3 regions of the Martinezella sp. CNPSo 3964 genome follow, and region 2 is predicted to be linked to each of the others. Evidence: predicted binding sites of a transcription regulator. Region 2 holds the regulator's gene; each other region holds the start of a gene.
The links. The regulator PhoB, encoded in region 2, activates phosphate uptake and scavenging genes when phosphate is short. The targets are predictions, from matches to a motif close to TGTCATNNANCTGTCAT.
Positions count from the first base shown of each region.

Region 1 (5,517 bases), on a different contig from region 2:
CGATCCTCGCGCGGCAATGCTGAAGATGCTGAACCGCGTGACCGGTGCCTACGCACTGGCTGTGATGTTCGAAAACGATCCCGGCACGCTGATGGCCGCGCGCTCCGGCCCACCGCTCGCCGTCGGTTACGGCAAGGGCGAAATGTTCCTCGGTTCGGATGCGATCGCGCTTGCCCCGTTCACCAACGAGATCACCTATCTCGTCGACGGCGATTGCGCCGTCGTCACCCATGCCGGCGCCACCATCCTCGACTTCAACGGCAAGGAAGTGAAAAGGCCGCGGCAGATCTCCCAGGCGACCGCCTACGTGGTCGACAAGGGCAATCACCGTCACTTCATGGAAAAGGAAATCTACGAGCAGCCGGAGGTCATCTCCCATGCGCTCAGCCACTATGTCGATTTCGCCAGCCATCGCGTGCGCCCGGATATTTCGACGATCGACTTCGGCGGCGTATCGGGTCTTGCAATCTCTGCCTGCGGCACCGCCTATCTTGCCGGCCTGATCGGCAAATACTGGTTCGAGCGCTATGCGCGTCTTCCGGTGGAAATCGATGTCGCCTCCGAGTTCCGTTATCGCGAAATGCCGTTGTCGCCTTCGCAGGCGGCGCTGTTCATCTCGCAATCCGGCGAGACCGCGGATACCTTGGCTTCGCTGCGCTACTGCAGGGACAATGGCCTGAAGATCGGCGCCGTGGTCAATGTCAGGGAATCGACCATCGCGCGTGAATCCGACGCAGTGTTTCCGATCTTGGCCGGTCCTGAGATCGGTGTCGCCTCGACGAAGGCCTTCACCTGCCAGCTTGCCGTTCTCGCGTCGCTTGCGATCGGAGCGGGTGTCGCCCGCGGCACCGTCAGCGCCAAGGATGAGGAAGAGATGGTGCGTCATCTCGTCGAGATGCCACGCATCATGGCGAATGTCCTGAATATCATCCAGCCGCAGATGGAAAGCCTGTCGCGAGAGATCTCGAAATTCAAGGACGTGCTCTATCTCGGCCGCGGCACCAGCTTCCCGCTTGCCATGGAAGGCGCACTGAAGCTCAAGGAAATTTCCTATATCCATGCGGAAGGCTATGCAGCCGGCGAGCTGAAGCATGGGCCGATCGCGTTGATCGACGAGAACATGCCCGTCATCGTCATCGCGCCGCATGACCGCTTCTTCGACAAGACCGTCTCCAACATGCAGGAAGTGGCGGCGCGCGGCGGCCGAATCATCTTCATCACGGATGAGCTTGGCGCGGCAGCCTCGACCTTGCCAACCATGGCGACCATTACCTTGCCCGTTGTCGACGAAATCATCGCGCCGATCATCTTTTCGCTGCCGATTCAATTGCTTGCCTATCATACGGCTGTCTTCATGGGCACGGACGTCGATCAGCCGCGCAATCTCGCCAAATCGGTCACCGTGGAATAAGCGCTTTCCGTCCCGCACTTCCCGTCACGTCGTCGTGAGCCAGGCCTTAGTTCGGCGCGGTGAAGCGGCTGGCGGGTTGTGTGCCGCCCGGATTTCTGGCACGATTCGTCTACGGAGATGGTGGGGAGGATTTGCCGGGTAGCGGTAGGCGGCGGAACGGAGTTTTCGAGCGGCGAATGACTGAAAAACTCATCAAAATGTCCGTAACCACACGGATCAGAAACAATTTCCTGGCCGGCCTGATCATCTGCGCTCCGATTGCCATTACCCTTTGGTTGACCTGGTCGGTGGTCCACTGGGCCGATAGCTGGGTCCGCCCCTATATTCCTGCGCGCTACGATCCTGAGAGCTATCTCAATTTTGCCGTTCCCGGCACCGGCCTGCTGATCGCGATGATCTTCATCACGCTGGTCGGTTTTCTCGCCAAGAACCTTATCGGGCAGAGCATCGTCCGCGTCGGCGAGTCGATCGTCAATCGCGTGCCGCTGGTGCGGACCATCTACAAGAGCGTCAAGCAGATCTTCGAAACGGTGCTGAAGGAGCAGGGCACCTCGTTCAAGAAGGTCGGGCTGATCGAATATCCGAGCCCGGGTCTCTGGTCCATGGTCTTCATATCGACGGATGCCAAGGGCGAGATTGCCTCGAAATTCAACGCCATGGGACAGGACATGGTGGCGGTTTTCCTGCCGCCAACGCCGGTGCCGACGGCCGGATTTCTGGTTTTCGTTCCGCGCGAAAAGATCACGGTGCTCGATATGAGCCCCGAGGACGGCGCCAAGCTGCTGATCTCGGGCGGTCTCGTAGCCCCTGACTATAAGGAACTGCTGCCCGCCAAGGAATTGCGGCAGCCGGTTCCTCTAAAGTCCTTGACCTAGAATTGCTCATCTTCCGATAGTTGGATCAATATCTTCGCGCGGGGCGCGAACTGTCATGCCTCTATCATATTGACGACGTAGATCGTCAGCTGGGGCAGATAATAGCATGTATCTCAGCATCGATGTTCGGGGCACCGGCGCCGGGCAGTCGTTTTTCGGCGCGGACGCAAAACGGGCCGAAGATGGATGCCGTTGTCTCCACAAAGCTTTTCATCAGGAGGATATTGTCTTGAGATATATGCATTCGAAGAGCCTGGCGCTGCTGTCGGCGGTATTTGCCACATTTGTTTTAATGGCGCCCGTGGTGGCGCTTGCAGATAAATCCGTGACGGTCGAAGGCGTGACGCTTGTCAACAAGGGCCGCGTCGCTGTAGGCCGCATCCCGGCCAATCTGCGCGACAAGTTCGGCGAAACTTTCGGCTCGGGTTCTGGCATGTCGATCGACGCCAAGAGCTGGGTCCGCAATGCCGACGGCACCTACAAAGGGGCGCTGTGGCTGCTGCCGGACCGCGGCTACAATGCCGTTGGCACGACCGATTATCGCCCGCGCCTGAACACGATTGAAGTCACGCTGACGCCCGTAGCGCTGGGCATCACCCCGCCGGCCGGCAAGGAACAGTCGGGCGTCGACGCAAAGCTCGTCGATACGACACTGTTGAAGGATGACAAGGGCGCCGACACCACCGGTCTCGACCCGGCGAACGGTACCCGCAAGGCGGAAGGCAACATGCCTCTGCTGCCCCAGGCGCCGAACGGTAAGATTTCTCTCGACACCGAAGCCGTCGCGCATTTGCCCGACGGCACGATGTTCATCAGCGACGAGTACGGTCCCTATATCTACCGCTTCGCTGCCGATGGCCGCATGATGTCCGCCACTCCTCCGCCGGCGGCCCTGCTGCCGATGCGCAATGGCGTCGTCAATTTTGCCTCCAATAATCCCGGCCCCGGTGAAACCGCTCCGGATCCGAAGGATCCGACCAGCGGCCGCCAGAACAACCAGGGTCTGGAAGGCATGTCGCTGACGCCCGATGGCAAGTTCCTGATCGCCGTGCTGCAGTCCGCAACCCGCCAGGATGGCGGCGATTCCAGCTCCACGCGCCAGAACACTCGCGCGCTGGTCTATGATGCCGCCGATCCTGCAAATCTGAAGCTGGTCCATGAATACGTCGTGCCGCTGCCGGTGTTCACGAATGACAAGGGCAAGACAGCTGTTGCCGCCCAGAGTGAGATCTACGCGCTTTCGTCACAGACCTTCCTGATGCTGGCGCGCGACAGCAACAACGGTTACGGCCAGAAGGGCGACAAGTCGCTCTATCGCAGCATCGTTGCTGTCGATGTGTCCGCAGCGACCGATATTGCCGGCGGTAAGTTCGATGCCGATACCGCGGTCGCGCCGAAGGGTATTCTCGATCCTTCGGTGAAGCCGGCAACGGTCAGCCAATTCATCGATATCAACGACAGCGCCGATCTCGCTCGCTTCGGCCTGCACAATGGCGCGCCGAACGACCGCAATAACCTCTCGGAAAAGTGGGAAGCCATGTCACTCGTCAGTATTCAGGATCCGAAGCTGCCGGACGATTACTTCCTGTTCGTCGCCAACGACAACGACTTCCTGACCCAGGACGGCTTCCAGGTCGGCGCCGCCTACAAGGGTGATGGCGGAGCCGATGTCGACACCATGTTCCAGGTGTTTCAGGTCACCATTCCGGGTCTTGCCGGCAAGTGATCTTGTGAGACTGGGATGGACGCGGCAATCGCGTCCATCCGCTCATCCCGCCCGGAGGAAGCGGATCGCCTCGTCGCGGCGGAAGAGGTAGAGCAGGGTACGAACCGCATTCCCGCGCTCGCTCGTCAGATCCGGATCGCGCTCGATGAGATAGGCGGCATCCTTGCGGGCGATTTCCAGAAGATCGGCATGAGCCTCAAGGCTGGCGATGCGGAAGCCCGGTGTTCCGGACTGGCGCGTGCCGAGAAGCTCACCTTCGCCACGCAGCTTCAAATCCTCCTCGGCAATCCGGAAGCCATCCTCTGTGTCGCGCATGATCGACAGCCGCGCATGGCCGGTTTCGCCGAGCGGTCCCTTGTAGAGAAGAATGCACGTCGAGGCTTCATCGCCGCGTCCGACGCGCCCGCGCAGCTGGTGAAGCTGCGCCAGACCGAAGCGCTCCGCATGTTCGATGATCATGATCGTCGCATCGGGCACATCGACACCCACTTCGACGACAGTCGTGGCGACCAGGAGACGGATCTCGCCGTTCTTGAAGGCCATCATGACGGCATCTTTTTCCGGACCGCTCATACGGCCATGGATGAGGCCGATGCCGGGGCCGAGCGCCTTGGTCAATGTCTCATGTCGTTCCTCGACCGACATTAAATCGGATTCTTCGGATTCCTCGACAAGTGGGCATATCCAATAGGCTTTCTTGCCTTCGGAGAGTGCGCTTCTCAAGCGGGTGACGATATCGCCGGTACGTTCGTTCGGAACGGTGATCGTCTGGATCGGCTTGCGGCCCGCCGGCTTCTCAGTGAGTTTGGAAACGTCCATGTCGCCAAAAGCGGCCAGCACCAGCGTTCGCGGGATCGGTGTCGCGGTCATGACGAGCATGTGGGGCGAGATGCCCTTCGCGGTCAGGCGCAGACGCTGATGGACGCCGAAGCGATGCTGCTCGTCGACGACAGCCAGCATGAGATTGGCATAGGCGACGCTATCCTGGAACAAAGCGTGGGTGCCGATGATGATCTGCGCCTCGCCGGAGGCAATACGCTCCAGGATGGCATCTCGCTCACGGCCCTTCGTGCGGCCTGTGAGCACTTCGACGGAAAGGTTTACACTGGCGGCGAATTTCGAGATCGTTGCGAAGTGTTGCCGGGCAAGGATTTCGGTCGGCGCCATCAGCACGGCCTGGCCGCCGCTTTCGATCACGGCCGCGATCGCCATCAGCGCCACCAGCGTCTTGCCCGCGCCGACATCGCCCTGCAGCAGCCGCAGCATGCGCTCGGTGCCAGCCATATCCTTCAGAATATCGGCGACCGCATCGCGCTGACTATTCGTCATGGAGAAGGGTAGGGATTCTAATATCTTGCCGCTGATTTCTCCAGTAGCATGCACTGGCTGCCCCGCAACCTTGCGCAGCCTTTGGCGAACCAGGGAGAGCGACAATTGCCCCGCCAGGAACTCGTCATAGGCAAGCCGGCGGCGGGCAGGTGCCTGCGGGTCGATATCGGCGGCGT
Region 1 is NZ_JBXSOW010000001.1:134,747-140,263, reverse strand. Features, by position in the region: gene glmS (glutamine--fructose-6-phosphate transaminase (isomerizing)) at 1-1,411, shown strand, start outside; gene AC13Q5_RS00690 (DUF502 domain-containing protein) at 1,588-2,286, shown strand; gene AC13Q5_RS00685 (esterase-like activity of phytase family protein) at 2,525-4,012, shown strand; gene recG (ATP-dependent DNA helicase RecG) at 4,055-5,517, opposite strand, start outside.
Region 1: a site for PhoB is predicted at 2,338-2,354, ahead of AC13Q5_RS00685 (esterase-like activity of phytase family protein). Genes of this name have one in related genera too.

Region 2 (5,517 bases):
TTTGCCAAAGCTTCTTCGTCGAAACGAGCGTAGGCGCGAACATTTTCCGGCGTCGAGAAATCGGCAACCAGAAGGTCGACGGGACCGTCGCCCTTGGTCTGCACGGTGAACTTGCCTTCGAACTTCAGCGACGTGCCGAGCAGGACGGTGAGAACAACGGCCTCGGCCAGAAGGCGTGCAACCGGCGTCGGATAGTCGTGCCGGGCGAGGATCGCATCCAGCAGCGGACCGAGCTGCACGGCACGGCCTCGCACGTCCAAACCTTCCACCTGGAAGGGAACGACGTGATCGTCACCGGCGAAATCGAACTGACCCAGCGTTGAGGCATTTTCGGCCATTGCTTTACTCCTACTGCGCCCGCGCCTTTGAGGCGCGGTTTGATATCTTCAGATCGCGCCCAGGCACCAAGCAAGAATCGACTTTTGCGCATGAAGGCGGTTTTCCGCCTCATCAAAGACAACGGATTGCGGACCGTCGATCACCTCGTCCGTCACCTCCTCTCCGCGATGGGCGGGCAGGCAATGCATGAACAACGCGTCTTTGCCGGCCTGTGCCATCAAAGCCTTGTTGACCTGATAGGGCTGGAAGACGTTATGACCGCGAGCCCGGTGCTCCTGATTCATGGAAACCCAGGTATCGGTTACCACGCAATCGACGCCGGCGACCGCACGGTCTGCATCATGCGAGAGCATGATTTCGGCGCCCTCGTTGCGGGCCCAGTTCAGATAGTGATCCTTCGGCTCGGAACCAAGGGGTACCGCCATATTCATGCGATAGCCAAAGCGCGCGGCGCCTTCGATCAGCGAATGCAGCACATTGTTGCCGTCGCCCGTCCAGGCAAGCGTCTTGCCTTTGATCGGGCCGCGATGCTCCTCGAAGGTCATGATATCGGCCATGATCTGGCAGGGATGCGTATCGTCGGTCAGCGCATTGATGACGGGCACGGTCGCGTGTTCCGCCAGCTCCAGCAGGCGGGAGTGATCGGTCGTGCGGATCATGATGGCATCGACATAGCGCGACAGCACCTTTGCCGTATCGCCGATCGTCTCGGCGCGGCCAAGCTGCATTTCGGTGCCGGAGAGGAACAGCGTCTCGCCGCCGAGCTGTCGCATGCCGACATCAAAGGAGACGCGGGTTCGGGTGGACGGCTTCTCGAAGATCATCGCCAGCATCTTGCCGGCGAGCGGCTTGTCGGCCGTGCCGGCCTTCTGCGCGGTCTTTCGTACGATCGCGTCATCGATGATGTTGCGCAGATCTGCAGCCGGAACGGCAGAGAGATCGAGAAAGTGTTTCGGAGAAGCCATGTCCTTACCTGTACTCCAGAAAAAACAATAACGCCCGCGTGGGGCAGGAACGCCCCGACTGCGGGCGTTGAACTCAAGCCGATTTTTTAGTGCGGGCGGCGCGCGCACGCTCGGCGGCACGCTCCAGGCGAGCGAGACCTTCGCGTGCTTCTTCGGCAGTCACGACCAGCGGCGGCAGCAAGCGGATGACGTTGTCGCCGGCCGGCACGCCAAGCAGGTGCTCCGCACGGATCGCCTGCAGCAGCTCCGCCTGCGGAATGGCCGCCTTGACGCCCAGCATCAGGCCTTCGCCGCGAACATCCTCGATGATGTCGGGGAAGCGATCCTTGAGCGAGGCCAGCCCCTGACGGAACACCAGCGCGATATCGCGCACATGTTGCAGGAAGCCTTCGGCGAGCACGATGTCGAGAACGGCGTTGCCGACGGCCATGGCAAGCGGATTGCCGCCATAAGTCGAGCCGTGCGTGCCCGCCTTCATGCCGGAAGCAGCTTCCGCCGTCGCAAGGCACGCACCGAGCGGGAAACCACCGCCGATACCCTTGGCGACCGCCATGATGTCAGGCTTGATGCCAGCCCATTCATGGGCAAACAGCTTGCCCGTTCGGCCGACGCCGCACTGCACTTCATCAAGGATCAACAGCAGGCCGTGCTCGTCGCAGATCTGGCGCAGCCCCCGCAGGAATTCATTGGTGGCCGGGCGGATGCCGCCCTCGCCCTGCACCGGTTCGATCAGGATCGCGGCCGTCGCGTCGGTGATAGCGGCACGCACGGCATCGAGATCGCCGAACTGCACCTGGTCGAAGCCCGGCGCCTTCGGACCGAAACCTTCGATATACTTTTCCTGACCACCGGCAGCGATCGTCGCGATCGTGCGGCCATGGAACGCACCTTCGAAGGTGATGATATGGAACTTTTCAGGATGCCCCTTGGCGAACTGATAGCGCCGTGCCGTCTTGATGGCGCATTCCAGCGCTTCTGCACCCGAATTGGTGAAGAACACCTTGTCGGCGAAGGTGGCTTCCGTCAGCCGCTTCGACAGCTTCTCCTGACCGGGCACCTCATAGAGGTTGGAAAGGTGCCAGACCTTGTCAGCCTGGGCCTTCAATTCGGCAACAAGATGGGGATGGGCATGGCCGAGCGAGTTGACCGCGACGCCGGCCGCGAAATCGAGGTAGCGCTCGCCATTTTCGGTGACCAGCCAGACGCCCTCGCCTCGCTCGAACCGTAGCGGAGCGCGCATATAGGTGTCATAAAGCGGCGTGGTCTCGGCCATGGCCATATCTCCTCGATCACAACTTTAAGGACCGATCGCTTCCATTTGATGAAACGGGTCCGAAAAAATCAAAAATGCCGCCTTGCGGCGGCTTGGGCACTATTGATGTTTTGCACCGCGATGTCAACAAAACTGGCGCTTTAGCAGGTGCGAGATAGCGCTTGCGGGCGAAAGAGATGGGTTCGGCGGCGCCTATTGCAGAAATGCCACGCCTGGGCAGCAAGTTGGGGAAAACCTCGAAATCGATTCCTCAAGATTCTCGCGACTCTTGTCACGGAGTCAGCCTCACACTAGGTTAAAAACCAATTGCTAGACTGCATGCGGCGGAACTAGTCACCACAATTTTAGAGCGTTTCGCGCCTTGTTCCCATGCGAGGCAATGGTGAGGGATTCTGCCATCGGAAACGCGACAGCGGAGACAGGGCATGAATTGGACAGACGAACGCGTCGAGAAGCTGAAAAAGCTATGGTCCGAAGGGTTGAGCGCCAGCCAAATTGCTGCGCAGCTCGGTGACGTGAGCCGTAATGCCGTCATCGGCAAGGTGCATCGCCTGAACCTTCCCGGTCGAGCGAAGGCGGGCGGCACGACAACCACAGCGCGCACGCCGAAGCGCAGCGCCGCAGCGCCTCGCGCCGCAAGCTACGGATCGCGCGTTGCTACCCGCACGGTGGTCACCCGTCAGCAGGGCGCAACCATGCTGAAGGAAGAGATCGAGGTCGATTCCGTCAACGAAATTCAATATCGCCCGGCTGCAAATGTCGTCGTTCCGATCTCCCGCCGGCTCGGCCTGACGGAACTGACGGAACGCACCTGCAAGTGGCCGGTCGGCGACCCGCTGAAGGATGATTTCCACTTCTGCGGCAACGACAGCCCGGATTCGTCGCCTTATTGCACCTATCATCAGCGCATGGCCTACCAGCCGGTGCATGATCGCCGACGCAACAACGGCTGAAAACCATAAGCAAAACCCAAGAAAAACGGGCCCCTCGAGGCCCGTTTTTATATTTCCGCCGCTATGTCGTAATGCCCGAGCGGCCTTGCCGCTCAGGCTTCCATGGAATAGCCCGCGCCACGAACGGTGCGGATGACATCCTGCATATTGGAGAAATTCAGCGCCTTGCGCAGACGGCCGACATGGACGTCGACGGTGCGTTCGTCGACATAGATATCGTGCCCCCATACGCCGTCGAGCAGCTGCGAACGCGAGAAGACGCGTCCAGGCGAGGACATCAAGAATTCCAGCAGGCGGAATTCCGTTGGCCCCAACCGCACTTCGCGGCTCTTGCGATGGACGCGATGGGTTTCGCGGTCCAGCTCGATATCGCCACAGCGCAGCACCGTGGAGAGAACCTCCGGGCGGGCACGCCGCAGCATCGCCTTGACGCGGGCCATCAGCTCCGGCGTCGAGAACGGCTTGACGACGTAATCGTCCGCGCCGGTGGAAAGCCCACGCACGCGCTCGCTTTCCTCGCCGCGGGCCGTCAGCATGATGATCGGCAGGCGCTCCGTCTCCGGCCGCATACGCAGCCGGCGGCAGAGCTCGATGCCGGATACACCGGGGAGCATCCAATCGAGGATCAGGAGATCGGGGATGCGCTCCTGGAGACGCAGCTCAGCCTCATCGCCTCTGAGGATCGTGTCGACCTCGAAGCCTTCGGCCTCAAGATTGTAGCGCAGCAGAACGCTAAGCGCTTCCTCGTCTTCTACAACAGCAACTCTCGGAACCATGCGCCTATGGTCTCCTTTCTTCGCTTCCAGATTATTCCGTCACCGCGCCGACGGTGTTGGCGGTATCGTCTTTCGGGCGCTCGCCTTCCGGCTGCGCGCCTGTCGCCATGTAATAGATCGTCTCGGCGATGTTCGTGGCATGGTCGCCGATGCGCTCGATGTTCTTGGCGCAGAAAAGAAGATGCGTGCAGGTGGTGATGTTGCGCGGATCCTCCATCATGTAGGTCAACATCTCGCGGAACAGCGAGGTGTACATTGCGTCGATTTCCTCGTCGCGTTCGCGGATCGACACGGCCTTGTCGGGCGAGCGGGTCGCGTAGACATCCAGAACTTCCTTGAGCTGGCTCAGCGCCAGTTCGGAGAGGTGCTCGATGCCGCGAGCGAGGCGGCGTGGAACGCCGGTGCCCTGAACGGCGATGACGCGCTTGGCGGTGTTCTTGCCAAGATCGCCAACACGCTCCAGGTCGGAGGCGATGCGGATCGAACCCATGATCTCACGCAGGTCGGCTGCCATCGGCTGGCGGCGAGCGATCGTGACGATCGCCTTGTCGCCGACTTCGCGCTCGGCATGGTCGAGAACGACGTCGTCGGAAATGACCTTCTGGGCAAGACCGGCATCGCTGTTGACGAGCGCGCGTACGCTGTCGCTGACCATCTGCTCGGCCAGGCCGCCCATTTCCGCAATGCGGCGCGTCAGGAACTTCAGGTCTTCGTCGTAGGCAGAGAGAATGTGAGTGGAGACCATTTTTCTATCCTCAAGGTGAACTGTGTGAAATGAGCCGCGCGCCTGACATCATCAACCAAAACGGCCCATGATGTAATCCTGCGTGCGGAAATCGTCGGGATTGGTGAACATCTTATCGGTGTCATTCTCCTCGACCAGGTGGCCGAGGTGGAACATTGCGGTGCGTTGCGAAACGCGGGCTGCCTGCTGCATGGAATGCGTCACGATGACGATCGTGAAATTTTCCCGCAGCTCGTGGATAAGGTCTTCGACCTTGGCCGTTGCAATCGGATCGAGCGCCGAGCACGGCTCGTCCATCAGGATGACCTCCGGGCTGACCGCAACGGCGCGGGCGATGCACAGACGCTGCTGCTGACCGCCCGACAGGCTCGTACCGGCGTCATGGAGCCGATCCTTCACCTCGCCCCAAAGACCGGCCTTCTGCAGGCTGGTTTCGACGATATGTTCGAGATCGGCTTTCGAACGA
Region 2 is NZ_JBXSOW010000007.1:135,805-141,321, forward strand. Features, by position in the region: gene AC13Q5_RS21790 (Hsp33 family molecular chaperone) at 1-338, opposite strand, end outside; gene argF (ornithine carbamoyltransferase) at 387-1,304, opposite strand; gene AC13Q5_RS21800 (acetylornithine transaminase) at 1,378-2,577, opposite strand; gene AC13Q5_RS21805 (GcrA family cell cycle regulator) at 3,003-3,530, shown strand; gene phoB (phosphate regulon transcriptional regulator PhoB) at 3,623-4,306, opposite strand; gene phoU (phosphate signaling complex protein PhoU) at 4,338-5,051, opposite strand; gene pstB (phosphate ABC transporter ATP-binding protein PstB) at 5,103-5,517, opposite strand, start outside.

Region 3 (5,517 bases), on a different contig from region 2:
TCTGTGCAGTCTGTGGACGATGCCGCTCATCTATAGTGTACCCGCTTCTCGCTGACGCGGAACTGCAGCCATGTGATGGCGAGCACCAGCACAATGATGATGACGGCAACGGCGCTGGCCGGACCGAACTGGAAGAACAGCAGGCCCTGCTGCCACAGGAAATAGAGGAGGCTCGAGCTTCTGCCGGCGGGTCCGCCGTGTGTCAGCACGTCGATGACGCCGACGATGTCGTCAAGTACATGGAAGAAGGTCGTGACGCTGATGAAGAAGGCAGTCGGCGTCATCAGCGGCAGGCTGATGTTGAAGAAATGCCGTGTCGAGCCCGCGCCATCGAGTTGTGACGCTTCACGCAGTTGATGCGGCAGGTTTGCGAGCGCCGCCAGCCAGAGCAGCATGTTGAGGCCGAAGGTCTTCCAGAAGGTGACGAGGCTGACGCAGAGAAGCGCAAGGTTCGGATCCGTATGCCAGCGCGACGGCGGGAAGCCCAAATGGCCGAGCACCTCGTTGAAGAGGCCGTTGACCGGATTGAACAGCCAGGACCAGGCAACACCCGCAACCGAATAGGCGACGATCGTCGGCAGGAACAGGCTGCCGCGATAAAGTCCCCGCAGCGGATTCTTGCGCACCGCGTGCAGCATGACGGCAAAGATCAGCGGAATGACGATCTCGGCGGGGATCAGGACGGCACAGTAAAGCAGCGTATTCCATGCCGCCATGCGGAAATCAGGATTGTCGAAGACGGACGCGTAGTTGTCGACGCCGACGAAGCGGATGTCGGCCGACAGCAAATTCCAGTCGACCACCGATAGCAGCATCGACGCGATCAGCGGGCCGTATAGGAATATCGCAACGGAAAGAACGGCTGGCCCCACGAATAGATAGGGGGCCAGCGATCGAAAACGAAATGGCATGATGCGGAGCCTATGCCGAAATCAGTCCGGTAAGCTCGTCATGAGCGCCCTTGATGCCGTCGGCAACCGTCGTTTCCTTGAGCAGCATGCGCGAAACCCACTTGCGCCACACGGCTTGGCCTTCGAGGCCACGCTTGCCCGGCCAGATCGTTTCCGCGGTCAGGCCATCGGTCAGCTGGGCAGCGGCCGGCTTCATGAACTCGTTGATGAGCGGGATGTCATGCTTCGAGGTGTTGAGGTACCCGGTCTGAGACCAGAGCGCCTGGCCTTCCTTCGATGCACAGAATTCAAGGAAGGCAAGCGAAGCTTCCGCCTGTTCCTTGTTGCGCGTGTAGACGGCGAGGAAATTGCCGCCGCTGTTCATCTTGCGCGGATGTCCCGACAGGCCTGGGAACTTGGTCGTGACGGCCTTTGCCGCGCCGAAGGGGAAGGTGACGGCGGCAGTCGAGCTGGTCGTGCAGATGGCAAGGGCGCCGGCCTGGAACGCGGCGGTCTGCTCCTTGTCGCTGACGGGCAGCCAGAGGCCTTCATGGGCCGGTGCGCAATATTCGGTCATGCCGGCGATTGCTTCGGGGCTGTTGAGCGCCAGCTTGCCATCGGGATCGATGATGAAGCCGCCGGCATTCTGGATGAAGGACTGGCTCGTCCATTCGTTGTTGGAAAGAGAGATCGGGGAGCGGTAGGTGGGGTGCTTGCCCTTGAGGGATGCATCGAGCTTGCGCGCGGTCTCGTAAAGCCACTTCGTATCAGGTGTCTCCGGCAGATTTGGATCGAGGCCGGCAGCTTTCCACATGTCGCTGTTGATATAGGTGATCGGGGTCGACATGGCCCAGGGAAGGCCGATGACGGCGCCGTCGATGGTGACCAGCGGCAGAACCGACGAACGGAAATTGGCAAGGATCGCTTCGGCTTTCGCCGCATTGATCTCGCGCAGGTCGCGCGCGCCGAGCGTGCGTTTGGCGAAATAGCCGAACTTCCAGCCGGTGACCATCATGGCCGGCGGGCGGCCCGCGGCAACGCTTGCGACGGCCTTGGCCGTCACCGCCTCATAGTCGCCGTCGAAACGATTGGTGACCGTGACGCCCAGCTGCTTGGCGTTGAATGCATCGACGACCTTCTGGAAGGGCTTGTCGGAGCCCCAGGTGCTCGAAATTTCGATGGCCGCATCGGCGGACCGGGCCTTGCCGATCATAGCCATTGATGTGCCGATGACTGCGGTCGTACCCGCGATAAATTGACGACGATTAAGCCCTACCATCTTATCCTCAATATCCGAATGATTAATAAAACATTCGGATATTTACCTAACGATAGCGAGTGACATCCATATGAAGGGGAATGTGGCTAAGCACCAAGGTCCGATGGCGAAATTGACTTAAGTCGTTGTTTACTAGATTTCCGATATTCGGCAGAGATTGAAAATCGATGCTGTAGCCGATATATGACATTCGAATGACATGGTTGAATTCGGAAGGCAGGCATGGAGAAGAAATTGCTGCACGGGCAATGGCAACAGGTCGAAAGCGATATTGCTGAAGATATCCTGACCGGCCGCCTGTCACCAAAGACACAGCTTCCGACGGAATCCGACCTGATGGAACGTTTTGGTGTCGGACGGCACACCATACGGCGGGCCATTTCCCGCCTCGAAAGCCGAGGACTCGTGCTGGTCGAGCAGGGGCGCGGAACCTTTGTGCGGGATAGTCGCCTCGATTACCGCTTGTCCGAACGTACGCGCTTCTCGCAAAATCTGCTCGATCAGGGCAGGGAACCGCTCGGCCAAGCCATCCACGAAGAAGTTGTTCCGGCCTCGGAACTGATCGCCGAAGCTTTGCGGCTTCCCCTAGGCGAGCCGGTCTACCATATCGTGAGGCGAGGCTTCGCCGACGAGGAGCCGATCAACTATTCGCATGCCTATTACCCCGTGCGTCGTTTTCCGGGCTTCGACGAGGCGCGGCGCAGCGGGAGAAGCGTGACCGTCATTCTGGCCGAATACGGCATCCCCGACTATATCCGCCTGCGCACCGATATCATCGTTCGTCTGCCGACGAGTGAGGAGGCGAAGCAACTCTGCCAGTCCATGTCTCAGCCGGTGGCTGTGTCGAGAAAGGTGGACGTCGATCTCAAGGGCACCCCGATCTCCTATTCGGAATCTGTATGGCCGGGTGAGCGCATACAATTCTCGATCGACAATACCAGCCAGCTTCTGGACGTGCTTGCGCGCGGCGAAGTGGGCTGACCAGATCGGTTCTGCGCGATTGGCCTCTTCAGAGCCCGAATGACGCGTCTGCTGCGATATGCTAATGTTGCGGTCTATCAGGCGTGCAGCGGGTGATGGTGATGTTGGAGGCAGACAAGGTATTCGCTGGCTCAATCCCGGAAAACTACGACCGCCACATGGTGCCGTTGATTTTCGAGCCTTACGCAGCAGATATTGCACGGCGAGCCGCGTCCTTGCGGCCTGGCGCGGTGTTGGAAATTGCCGCGGGGACCGGCGTTGTCACCCGAGCCTTGGCGCCGAAACTAACCGCCGATGCAAGCTATGTCGTCACCGACCTCAACCAGCCGATGCTCGATTACGCCGCTTCGCGGCAAGCTCCGGACAGCCGCATCACTTGGCAGCAAGCGGATGCCATGGCGCTGCCGTTCGAAAATTCATCCTTTGACCTCGTCTTTTGCCAGTTCGGCGCGATGTTCTTTCCTGATCGCATCTCGGCCTATCGCGAAGCAAAGCGCGTTCTGAAGCGCGGCGGACATTTCCTGTTCAACGTCTGGGACCGCATCGAAGAGAATATATTCGCGGATGATGTGACGAACGCACTTGCCAGGATTTTTCCGAACGATCCGCCGCGCTTTCTCGCGCGCACTCCGCATGGTTACCACGATGTGGACCGGATTCGCGGCGACCTCGAAGCTGCAGGTTTCTCCGAAATTGTGATCGAAACGAGAGCCGAACAAAGCCGGGCATCCTCACCGCGCCTTCCAGCCGTCGCCTATTGTCAGGGAACTCTGCTTCGCACCGAAATCGAGGCCAGAGAAGCGGGGAAGCTTGAGGCGGCAACCGACCATGCCGCCGCCGCGATCGAAGCCAGGCATGGTACCGGCGAAGTTGCTGCCAAAATTCAGGCGCATATCATACTGGCGACGGCTTATCCTGCCTAGGCTCAGGACTCGTTAACTCATAGCCAGAAGATGACGGCTGCTGCGATGCATATGGCTGAAAAGAAGGTATGGGCACACCGATCGTAACGGGTTGCGATGCGTCGCCAGTCCTTGAGTTTGGCGAAGAGATTCTCGACCTTGTGCCGTTTCTTGTATAGCCCCTTGTTGTAGGGATACGGGACCTTCCTGCTTCGGCTGGATGGAATGCAGGGTTCGATGCCCTTTGCCTGTAAGGCCTCCCGGAACGCGTTGCTGTCATAGCCTCGGTCAGCAATCAGTGTTTTGGCAGGTGGCAAGGCTTCCAGGACAAGGCGAGCACCCTTATGGTCGCTCATCTGGCCTTCGCTGAGCAGCATGATGATGGGGCGTCCTTCGCCATCGCAGACGGTGTGCAGTTTGGAGTTCAGTCCGCCTTTGGTTCGCCCGATACGACGGGGAACATCCCCCTTTTGAGCAGGCTTGCGGCCGTGCGATGTGCCTTCAGATGTGTGGCGTCGATCATGATGCGCTCGGGCCTTGGCCCTTCACCGGAAAGCGCCGCGAAAATGCGATCGAACACACCAAGACGGCTCCAACGGATGAAGCGGTTATAGAGTGTTTTGTGCGGCCCGTACTCCTTTGGCGCATCCTTCCATTGCAGCCCATGCTTGATGACGTAGACAATGCCGCTGATGACACGGCGATCATCGACACGTGGAACACCATGGGCCAAGGGAAAACACGGCTCGATCCGAGACATCTGGCGCTCGCTCAGCAGAAACAAATCACTCATCACGGTCTCCTTCTGGAAACCGTGAGAATCATATCTCAATCCAATTTAATAGGTCCTGACCCTAGTGCATGAAAGATTAACTGAAGAATAACTATAATTTAAAGCAGGGCTGCCAACTTATGCCCGGGGCGACGAGTTGTTATATTGTGTTGGATACCAAATGGAAATCCAAGGCAATATTTACTGAGCTTTCCGGTGAGGTTTTATAGGGAAATACTTGAGGGGCGAGATGCGGGCAGCGATGCCGGCAAATCCACTCATATGCTCCTGAACCTGCAGGTGCTGCGCGCGCTCGCAGCCTCGTCCGTGGTCATCGCCCACGCCTTGCATGAAACAGAGATGCTGGCTGCAGCGACAGGACGTGCGGCGGTCGATGGCTCCGCTTGGAATCTCGGTTTCGGCGTCGACATATTCTTCGTTCTTTCCGGCTTCATCATGACCCATACGGCGGCGTCTGAGTTCGGCAAGAGCGGCGCTTCGCTCCGCTTCTTCCTGCGGCGCTGCGCCCGCGTCGTCCCGCTTTACTGGCTGTTGACGAGCATCATGCTGCTTGGCGCGCTCGCGGCACCCTCGCTGCTCGCCGTTCCCGTCGGCTCCATATCCCATGTTCTCGCATCTTATTTCTTCATTCCGTCCGGGCGTGGTGTGGATGAGGTCAGGCCGGTGCTCGCG
Region 3 is NZ_JBXSOW010000006.1:271,502-277,018, forward strand. Features, by position in the region: gene AC13Q5_RS20335 (carbohydrate ABC transporter permease) at 1-30, opposite strand, end outside; gene AC13Q5_RS20340 (carbohydrate ABC transporter permease) at 27-911, opposite strand; gene AC13Q5_RS20345 (extracellular solute-binding protein) at 922-2,169, opposite strand; gene phnF (phosphonate metabolism transcriptional regulator PhnF) at 2,392-3,150, shown strand; gene AC13Q5_RS20355 (class I SAM-dependent methyltransferase) at 3,252-4,073, shown strand; one part of gene AC13Q5_RS20360 (IS5 family transposase) at 4,091-4,512, opposite strand; one part of gene AC13Q5_RS20360 (IS5 family transposase) at 4,512-4,845, opposite strand; gene AC13Q5_RS20365 (acyltransferase family protein) at 5,041-5,517, shown strand, end outside.
Region 3: a site for PhoB is predicted at 2,353-2,369, ahead of phnF (phosphonate metabolism transcriptional regulator PhnF). Genes of this name have one in related genera too.